Regions from separate parts of the Microbacterium sp. CCNWLW41 genome, predicted to be linked through region 1. Evidence: riboswitches for the same ligand, from Rfam matches in the RefSeq annotation. Region 1 holds a riboswitch; each other region holds the start of a gene.

Region 1 (3,266 bases):
TTTGCCTGCCCCGTTGGGGCCGGTCACCACCGTGGCCGCCCCGGCCGGGACGGCGAGGTCGAGTCCGGTCCGCACCGGGCGACGCCCGTCCCTGCTCACCGCGAGATCGACGGTCCTGAGGATCGCCGGGTCCGCCTCACCCGCGGCGGGCAGGGCCGCAAGGCCGGTCGGACGGCCCGGGATCCAGACGCCCGCAGCCGCGAGCGCGTCGCCGTGGCGGGCGAACACCTCCGCGGGTGGGCCGTCGGCGAGCAGCCCCCCGTCGGCGGCGAGCACGATCACGCGGGTCATCAGGTCCGCCCACACCGGCGTGCGGTGCTCCACGATGACGGCCGTCGCCCCCGTCTCGGCGAGGACCCTTTCCACGCTGGCACGGATCCCGGTGACGCCGTCCGGGTCGAGGTTGGCCGTCGGCTCGTCCAGCAGGAGCAGTCCCGGGCGCATCGCGAGCGCGCCGGCCAGGGCCAGCCGCTGCTTCTGACCGCCGGAGAGGGCCGCCGTCGGTCGCTCGAGCGGGACGTCGAGCCCGACCGCGTCGAGCGCCTGCGCCACCCGGACGGGGATGCTCGCGGCGGGAACGCCCAGGTTCTCGCAGCCGAACGCGACATCGTCGCCGACCTTCGACAGGACCACGCCCGCGTCCGGGTCCTGGAGCACCAGGCCGATGCGGCCGCGGCGCTGCTCCGGGTCGGCGCCGTCGACGTGCAGCAGACCGGCGCGCTCGCCCTCGTCGGCGTCACCGAGCAGCCCCGCCATCCCGGCGAGCAGCGTCGACTTGCCCGCCCCGGAGGCGCCGAGGAGCAGGACGCGCTCGCCCGGCTCGATCGTGAACGAGACGTCGCGGACCGCGGGCAGGCGCCGTCCGGCGTAGCGCCACCCCCAGCCGTCGGCGACGACCCGTACGGGCGTCGTCACGTCAGACCTCGCGGCGCCGCTCGCGCCCCGCGGCGAAGCGGCTGAGCGCTCCCGTCGCGGCCAGCGCGCGCACCAGCAGCCAGCCGACGAGCCCCGCCAGCAGCGCTCCGGACACGACCACGCAGCCCAGGTAGATCGCGTTGAACTCGACCGACTTCAGGATGTTGGGCGAGCTGCCGTAGAAGAGCTCGAAGACCCACGCCGCGGCGCCCGCGCCGATGCCCGCGAGTGCGGCGACCGGCAGCGTGAAGCGGCGGTAGAGGAAGAGCGCGAAGACGAGCTCGGCGCCGAGGCCCTGCACGAGTCCGGACAGGACTGTGGAGACGCCCCAGACGTTGCCGATCATCATCGAGACGATGGCCGCCACCAGCTCCACGACGAGCGCCGCGCCGGGCTTGCGGATCACGAGGCCGCCGACGACGCCGCCGATCAGCCAGATCCCCACGGCGATGCCGCCGAGACCGGGCGTGAGGCCGTCGGCGGCGGTGAACCAGGCGTAGCCGACGGTGTTCCAGACCCAGAAGACGAGGCCGAGGGCGACGCCGAGCACGGCGGCGACGACGATGTCGACGACCCGCCAGCGCAGGCTCCTCGTCCCCGTGGCAGTGACGACGGCGGATGCGGACGTGTTCATAGAGACTCCTCCCTGCGCCGGCATGATCCGGATCAGGTTCGACGGTCGAAGCGCGGATCGCTTCCTCTCAGCCCGGCTCGCCGGACTCCCGTGGTGTCCGCCCATCCTACCGCGACGCCCCGGTCGTTGAGCGACACTTCGACTCGCTTCGCTCGCTCAGTGCAGGTCTCCGCGGGACGAAACGCCCCGCCCTCGTCGCGGCGGTCGCGCAGGGCCCGGCCGGTACGGTAGATGCCGTGACGAACAACGACCACGGATCGACCCCGAACGCGCCCGCCGAGGCGCCCGAGGAGGCGTCCGCGGTCGCCGTGACCCGGGAGGACGCCGACGCGACGGACCCGACGCCGGACCACGCCCCCGCGCCCGTGGCCCTCGCCGCGCCCGCTTCTGAACGCGCCGCCCCGCCGGCGGACGGGTTCGCCGACGGCCCGGCGCCCGAGACGGACGCCCTGTCGTGGGTCGACATCGAGCGTCTCGCCTCCTCGACGGCGACAGGATCCTCGGCCACGGCCGGAGCGCGAGGCGACCTGCTCAGCGGCGCACCGCAGCGCCCGGCTCGCCGCGCCGCCGTCCTGGCACCGCTCGGAATCCTCGTCACCCTCGGCGCGGCCTATGCCGGGACCACTGCCCTGTGGCCGCTGACCGCGATCGCGCCGACCGTCTCCTCCGCCGCGTTCGAGCCGGCCCCCGCCGATCCGGCTGCCCTCACCTGGCCCGTCTTCGGAAGCGCCGCCCTCGCCGTGGATGGGATCGGCACCGCAGCGTCGGACGAGGAGCAGGTGCCCATGGCGAGCATCACCAAGCTCGTCACGGTGCTCGCCGCCCTGGACGCGCTGCCCCTCGCACCGGGCGAGCAGGGCCCGTCGTTCGCCTTCACCGCGGAGGACAGCGCGGAGTACTGGCGGTACCGCGAGTCGGATCAGTCCTCGCTCGACGTCCCCGTGGACGGCTCACTCACCGAGTATCAGCTGCTCCAGGGCATCCTGCTGGGTTCGGCGAACAACTATGCGGACCGGCTGGCGCGCGAGATCTGGGGATCCGACGCCGACTTCGTCGCCGCGGGCGAGCAGTGGCTGCGTGTGCACGACATCTCCGGCATTTCTCTGCAGAATCCCTCGGGGTTCGGGTTCGGCAACGAGTCCACGCCGCGGGCCCTCATCGACCTCGGACGCCAGGCGCTGAGCCACCCCGTCGTGGCGGAGATCGTCGCGACGCCGGCCGCGGAGATCCCCGGAGCGGGCCTGGTCCAGAACTCGAACAAGCTGCTCACCGACGCCGGCGTCGTCGGTGTGAAGACGGGCACCATCGGCGACGGCGACGACACCCTGTACAACGTCCTGACCGCCAAGGACATCCCCGTCGGAGAGACCACGGTCCGCGCGTACGCCTCGGTGCTCGGCCAGCCCGACGACGACTCCCGCTACGACGTGAGCCGCACGCTGTACTCCGAGCTCGAGGCGGCCCTGTCCGCACAGGCCCCGACCGTCACCCGGGGCACGGTCCTCGGCACGGTCGAGACCCGGTGGGGGGCCACGGCCCCGCTCGTCGCCGCCGAGGACGGCCGCGTGGTCCTGTGGAACGGCGCCCTCGCATCGGCGACCAGCCGTCTCGCGCTCGGCGACGACTGGGACACCGGGGGCGAGGCCGGCTCCCTCGCCCTGAAGGGCCCGCTGAACACGGTGGAGGTTCCCGTGGAGCTCGGCGAGGACCTCGCCGG
Region 2 (3,266 bases), on a different contig from region 1:
CGGGGCGCGCGGTCGTGCTCGAGATCGACCTGGACCGCGTGCTGTCCCTGACCGGTGAGCGGATCGTGGCGGCGTCGCTGTCCACCTTCCCGGCGGCGACGCAGGACGTCTCGCTCGTCGTCCCCGTCGAGACGCCCGCGGCGCACGTGCGCGCCGCGCTCGCGGAGGGCGCCGGCACGCTGCTGGAATCGCTGCGTCTCGTGGACGACTATCGCGGCGAGGGCGTGGGGGAGGGCGAGAAGAGCCTGACCTTCGCGCTCCGCTTCCGTGCCGACGACCGCACGCTGACCGCCGCCGAGGCGACGGAGGCGAAGCTGGCCGGCGTCCGCGTCGCCGCCGAGCGATTCGGGGCGACCATCCGCGACTGATCCCGTCCGTCGGGCGCGGTGCTGCGGCCGGCGCCCGTGTGCCGCGGATACGGTCGGGGGATGACAGATCTCGTCCCCCACGTGACCGCGCGCACGGCGCCGGACGGTGCCCGTCCCCTGGGGCGGGCGCCCTTCCTCGCTCCCGGCACCCAGGTCGACTGGCACTACCGCAAGCCCGGTTGGCGGGACGGTGACGCGTCCAGCATCGCCCCGATGCGTGTCGTTCGGGACGACGAGCGCGGGCTGGTCGCCTGGCTCGCCCCGGGGACGCTCCTGGAGGGGATGGGCGGACCGGACGGCCGACGGATCCGCACGGTCCCGCTGGAGAGGCGCTGGCTGGAGCCGCGCACGCGGATCGTGGAGGAGTGGTGGGGCAACGGCGTCCTGCGCATCGCCCCGACGGCCACACCCTGGTCCGTCTGGCTGTTCTGGGCGGTGGCCGGGACGGCGGACGACCCCGATGCGTGGGAGTTCGCGGGGTGGTATGTGAACCTCGAGAACGCCCATGAGCGGGTCGGCGCCTCGACCTTCAGCTCGGACCATGTGCTCGACGTGGAGATCGGGGCGGACGGCACGATCGGTCTCAAGGACGAGGACGAGCTGGTGGAGGCGATCAGGCAGGGGAGGATCGCGCCGGACGAGGCGGAGCTCATCCGTGCGCACGCGGACGCCGCCATCGCGTCGTTCCGCGAGGGGGCGTGGCCGTTCGACCCCGAATGGACGCGCTGGCGTCCCGATCCGGACTGGACGACCCCTCGGCTCACGGACCTCCCTCCCGCGCGGTCGGTGTGAGGCCCGCCCCGCCGACTCCTCGGGATCGCTAGACTGCGAGCAGTGACACGGGGTGCCGCATCGCGCGGCTGAGATCACACCCGTCGAACCTGATCTAGTTCGTACTAGCGAAGGGATGTCGCGTGAGCGATCGTCTGCGTCCATCGTCCGCCGGGCCCGTGGCCGAGGCCACCGGGGATCTCCTCCGCGCACTGCGCGAGAGCCCGCCTCTGACCCAGTGCATCACCAACGCGGTCGTGACGGGGTTCACCGCGAACGTGCTGCTCGCGCTGGGAGCCGCTCCCGCCATGACCGACATCGTCGGGGAGGCCGGGATGTTCGCCGGGATCGCCTCCGGACTCCTGGTGAACCTCGGCACGCCGACGCCGGAACAGCGCGCCGCGAGCGTGGAGGCCGTCGGCGCCGCACGGACCGCCGGGACCCCGTGGGTGCTGGACCCGGTCGCGGTCGGCGCACTTCCGGTCCGCACGGCGCTGGCGCGCGACCTGGTCGCGATGCGTCCCACGGCCGTGCGCGGGAACGCCTCGGAGATCCTCGCCCTTGCGGGCCGCGGCGGCGGGGGACGCGGCGTCGACGCGATCGACACGACCGAGGCCGCGGCGGACGCGGCCGCCGACCTCGCGAGGCAGCACGGATGCGTCGTGGCCGTCTCGGGCCCCGTCGACCTCGTGGTCGACGGCGAGCAGAGCATCCGGATCGCGAACGGCGACGTGCTGCTCACCCGCGTCACGGGCGGCGGATGCGCCCTGGGCGCGGTCATGGCGGCGTTCCTCGGCACCGCGCGAGGCACCGGACACACCCCCGTGACGGCGGTGGCGGCGGCGACGCTCGCGTACACGATCGCGGCCGAGGACGCAGCGCGGGAAGCGAGCGGACCGGGGTCCTTCGCGGTAGGGCTTCTCGATGCGTTGGCCTCGCTCGATCCTGCCTCCGTGGCGGAGCGCGCGCACACGACCTCGGCGTTCGCGCCGGAGGCGACGGCATGAGCGGCCTGGACCCCCGCGACCTCGCCCTCTACCTCGTCACGGATGCGGCGCTGTCCGGGCCGCGCGGCGTCGCCCACGTCGTGGCCGCCGCCGTCGACGGCGGGGTGCGGATCGTGCAGCTCCGAGAGAAGCACGCCCCCGACGCCGCGGTCGCCGCCCAGCTCGTGGAGCTCTCCGACGTCATCGGCGGCCGGGCGCTCCTGCTCGTCGACGACCGCATCGACGCGGCGGTGGAAGCGCGTCGACGCGGGGCGCGCGTCGACGGGGTCCATCTCGGGCAGTCGGACGCGTCCGTGCTCCGCGCGCGGGAACTGCTCGGGCCGGATGCCGTCATCGGGCTCACCGCGAACACCCGCGCGCATCTCGACGGCGTCCGCGCGCTTCCCGAGGGGACCGTGGACTACCTCGGCGTGGGCGTCATCCGGCCGACGGCGACCAAGCCGGATCATCCGCCCGCGCTCGGAGTCGACGGCTTCGCCGCCCTCGCCGCCGAGAGTCCGGTGCCGTGCGTGGCGATCGGCGGGATCACCGCCGAGGACGTGCCGGCCCTGCGCGCCGCGGGCGCTGCCGGCGTCGCCGTGGTGTCGGCGCTCTGCGCGGCGCCGGATCCCCGCGAGGCCGCCCGGGAGCTGCGTCGGCGCTGGCGGCGCCCCGGTCCCGCCCGCGTCCTCAGCATCGCCGGCAGCGATCCCTCCGGAGGCGCGGGGATCCAGGCCGACCTGAAGTCCATCGCCGCGCACGGCGGGTACGGGATGGCGGCGATCACGGCGCTGACGGCCCAGAACACGCGGGGCGTCCGCGGGGTCCACGTGCCGGACCCCGTCTTCCTGCGTGCGCAGCTCGACGCGATCGCCGACGACATCGAGATCGACGCCGTGAAGATCGGCATGCTCGCCACCTCCGAGGTGATCGAGACGGTCGGAGACTGGCTGGCGCAGTCGCGTCCGCCGGCGGTGGTGGTGGATCCGGTGATGGTGGCCACGAGCGGTGACCGGCTGCTGGACGCCCGCGCCGAGCGGGCGCTCACCGAGCTGCTCCGCCGGGCCGATCTGATCACCCCCAACCTCGCCGAGCTGGCGGTGCTCACCGGCGAGCCGACGGCGCCGACGTGGACCGCGGC
Region 3 (3,266 bases), on a different contig from region 1:
CGACGCCGCGCGAGCGCGGGCCGATGGCGAGCTCGTCGCGCACCGACGAGGCGAGGAACTGGTGCTCGGGCTCCTGGAACACCGTGCCGATGCGGGTGAGCAGCTCTCGCGACGTCCAGCGCGACGGGCGGCGCCCCGACCGCCCCGCCAGCTCGGGGGCCGCGACGACCTCCCCCGCCGCCTCGGGCAGCAGCCCTGCGAGGGTGAGGGCGAGCGTGGACTTGCCGGCGCCGTTGGGCCCGGTGATGGCGGTCGCCGCGCCGCGGGGCACGGTCAGGTCGAGCCCGGCGCGCACGATCGACCGCCCGTCCCGCGAGAGGGAGAGAGCGGATGCCGCCAGCGCCGCCGCCGCGTCGGGCTGAGCGGCGGGCAGCACGGGCAGGTCGACGGGCATCCCCGGCACCCAGACCCCCGCGGCCGCGAGGTCCGCGCCGTGACGGGCGAACACGTCGGCCGGGGTGCCGTCGGCGAGGAGTCCGCCGTCCGCGCCGACCACGATGACGCGGTCCATGAGATCGGCCCACACCGCGGTGCGGTGCTCGATCACCACGAGCGTGGCCCCCGTCTCGGCCAGCACCCGCTCGACGCTCGCGCGCACCTCGCGCACCCCGTCGGGGTCGAGGTTCGCGGTCGGCTCGTCCAGCAGGAGCACGCCCGGGCGCATCGCGAGCACCCCGGCCAGCGCGAGGCGCTGCTTCTGGCCACCGGAGAGCGCCTTGGTGGGCCGGCCGAGCGGGACGCGCAGCCCCACCGCATCGAGGGCCTCGGTCACGCGCGCCGGGATCTCGGCCGCCGGCACCCCGAGGTTCTCGGGCCCGAACGCCACATCGTCGCCCACCTTGGCCAGCACGACACCGGCGTCGGGGTCCTGGAGCACCAGGCCGACGCGTCCGCGGTGCGCTTCGGCGCGCTCGCCGTCGATGAGAAGCGAGCCGGTCTCGTCACCCTCGTCGGCGCCGCCGAGGAGCCCCGCCATCCCGGCCAGCAGCGTCGACTTGCCCGCGCCCGAGGCGCCGAGCAGCAGCACGCGCTCACCCGGCTCGATCGTGAAGGTAATGTCGCGCACCGCCGGCGCGCGCCGCCCGGCGTAGCGCCACCCCCAGCCCGCCGCGGTGATGCGGCCAGGACGGGTGCCCGGCATCGTCAGACCTCGCGGCGCGCTTCGCGTCCGGCGGCGAAGCGGCTGAGCGCGCCCGTCGCGGCGAGCGCGCGCACCGCGAGCCAGCCGACCAGCCCGGCCAGCAGCGCGCCCGAGACGATGAGCGAGATCAGGTAGATCGTGTTGAACTCGAGCGTCTTGAGGATGTTCGGCGAGCTGCCGTAGAACAGCTCGAACACCCACGCCCCGACCGCGGCGCCGACACCGGCGAGCATCGCGACCGGCAGCGTGAAGCGCCGGTAGAGGAAGAGGGCAAAGACGAGCTCCGCTCCGAGTCCCTGGACGAGCCCCGACAGGAGCGTGGAGACCCCCCACACGTTGCCGATGAGCATCGAGACGATCGCCGCGATCACTTCGACGAGCAGCGCCGCACCGGGCTTGCGGATCACGAGGCCGCCGATGACGCCGCCGATGAGCCAGATGCCGACCGCCAGGCCGCCGAGGCCGGGGGTCAGTCCGTCCATCGCCGTGAACCAGGCGTAGCCGACGGTGTTCCAGGCCCAGAAGACGAGGCCGATGGCGACGCCGAGGACGGCGGCGACGACGATGTCGACGACGCGCCACCGCAGACTGCGGGCGTTCGCCGAGGTGGCCGCAACGGGGGTGGATGCGGACGTGGATGCGTGCATGTGAACTCCTCCCTGCGCCGGCATGATCCGGATCAGGTTCGACGGTCGAAGCGTGGTTCGCTTCCTCTCAGCCCGGCTCACCGGACTCCCGTGGTCGTATGGCGAGTATACCGCCGCTATGACGGGTATTTTGGGGTGCGTGACCCCCGATGACGTTCCCGCACCGACGCGCCGTGCGCATCGGACGCGGTCGAGGGCCGTGCCGGGCGGGTCCCCCGAGGATCCGGCCGACAGCGGGACGCTGACCATGCCCACCGGCGGCGCGGCCGATTCGTCGCACCCCGGAACTCACACGGCGCCCGACGAGGTCCCGCTCGTGCCCGCGACGATCGCGACCGTGCCCCTCGGCGGCGCCACGGCCGTCGCGGCGCCGACGGTGCCCGTCTTCGAGCCGCCCGGGACCACGCTGACCCCTCCCCTCGGGGGCGCCGTCGCCGCTCTCGAGTCGAGCGGACCCGCCGCGGCCGCTCAGCCGAGCGAACCCGCCGCGGCCGCTCAGCCGAGCGAACCCCCCGCGGCCACCGAGCCGGGCCCGCCGACGGGCGACCCGGTCTCCGCCGAGGCCGCGACCGCGACGGGAGGGCGGACCGCGCTCGCGTGGGTCGATGACACGACGCTCGCCGCGGGCTCGACCCCGGGCGACCTCGTGGCGGCGTCGACGCCGTACGTCGCCGTCGAGCCGAGCCTGCTCGCCGACCCGCCGCGCCAGTCGCCGCTGCGTCCCGGGGTGCTGGTGCCGACGCTGGTGATCGCCGGCCTGGTCGGCGCGTACTCCGCGACGACTTTGCTGTGGCCCCTGCACGCGGTCGCGCCGACGGTCACCGCGATCGAGGTGCAGCCGGAGGCGGCACCCGCGGCGGTGCCGGTCTGGCCCGCCCAGGGCAGCGCGGCGGCCGCGGTCGGCGGCATCCCGGGCCTCCTCACGTCGTCGCCCGACCCGTCAGCCATCGCGAGCATCACGAAGGTGGTGACCGCCCTGGTCGTCCTCGACGAGATGCCGCTCGCGCTCGGCGAGACCGGCCCCGAGTTCCGCTTCAGCGCCTCCGACAACTACCGGTACTGGCAGTACCGCGCCCGCGGCGAGTCGGCGCTCGACGTGCCCGTGGGCGGCACCCTCACCGAGTACCAGATGCTCGAGGGCATGCTCATCGGCTCGGCGAACAACTACGCCGATCGCCTGGCGCAGAACCTGTGGCCGTCCGACGCCGTCTACGCGGCGGCTGCGACCGAGTGGCTGGCCGCGCACGGCGTGACGGGCGTCCAGGTCGTCGAGCCCACCGGAATGGATCCGCGCAACAGCGCCTCACCCGAGGCTCTCATCACCCTCGCGCAGAAGGCCCTCGCCCACCCGGTCATCGCCGAGATCGTCGCCAAGCAGTCGACCGAGCTGCCGGGCGCGGGCCTCGTCGAGAACACCAACGAGCTGCTGGCGGACCCGGGGGTCGTGGGGATCAAGACCGGCACGCTCGACGAGTGGA

The links. A riboswitch is a leader RNA that binds a small molecule or an ion and turns the genes downstream of it on or off. The one in region 1 is predicted to bind thiamine pyrophosphate.
Region 2: linked by a shared signal. The riboswitch ahead of thiM (hydroxyethylthiazole kinase) and the one ahead of V6R91_RS11010 (ECF transporter S component) in region 1 are both predicted to bind thiamine pyrophosphate.
Region 3: linked by a shared signal. The riboswitch ahead of V6R91_RS04530 (ECF transporter S component) and the one ahead of V6R91_RS11010 (ECF transporter S component) in region 1 are both predicted to bind thiamine pyrophosphate.

Annotation. Positions count from the first base shown of each region.
Region 1 is NZ_JBAOJP010000002.1:678,909-682,174, reverse strand. It holds gene V6R91_RS11015 (ABC transporter ATP-binding protein) at 1-915, opposite strand, end outside; gene V6R91_RS11010 (ECF transporter S component) at 917-1,549, opposite strand; TPP riboswitch at 1,542-1,651, opposite strand; gene V6R91_RS11005 (D-alanyl-D-alanine carboxypeptidase family protein) at 1,786-3,266, shown strand, end outside.
Region 2 is NZ_JBAOJP010000022.1:8,464-11,729, reverse strand. It holds gene pheT (phenylalanine--tRNA ligase subunit beta) at 1-368, shown strand, start outside; gene V6R91_RS36225 (DUF402 domain-containing protein) at 429-1,160, shown strand; TPP riboswitch at 1,199-1,293, shown strand; gene thiM (hydroxyethylthiazole kinase) at 1,283-2,146, shown strand; gene thiD (bifunctional hydroxymethylpyrimidine kinase/phosphomethylpyrimidine kinase) at 2,143-3,266, shown strand, end outside.
Region 3 is NZ_JBAOJP010000001.1:1,021,138-1,024,403, reverse strand. It holds gene V6R91_RS04535 (ABC transporter ATP-binding protein) at 1-1,141, opposite strand, end outside; gene V6R91_RS04530 (ECF transporter S component) at 1,144-1,788, opposite strand; TPP riboswitch at 1,779-1,890, opposite strand; gene V6R91_RS04525 (D-alanyl-D-alanine carboxypeptidase family protein) at 1,928-3,266, shown strand, end outside.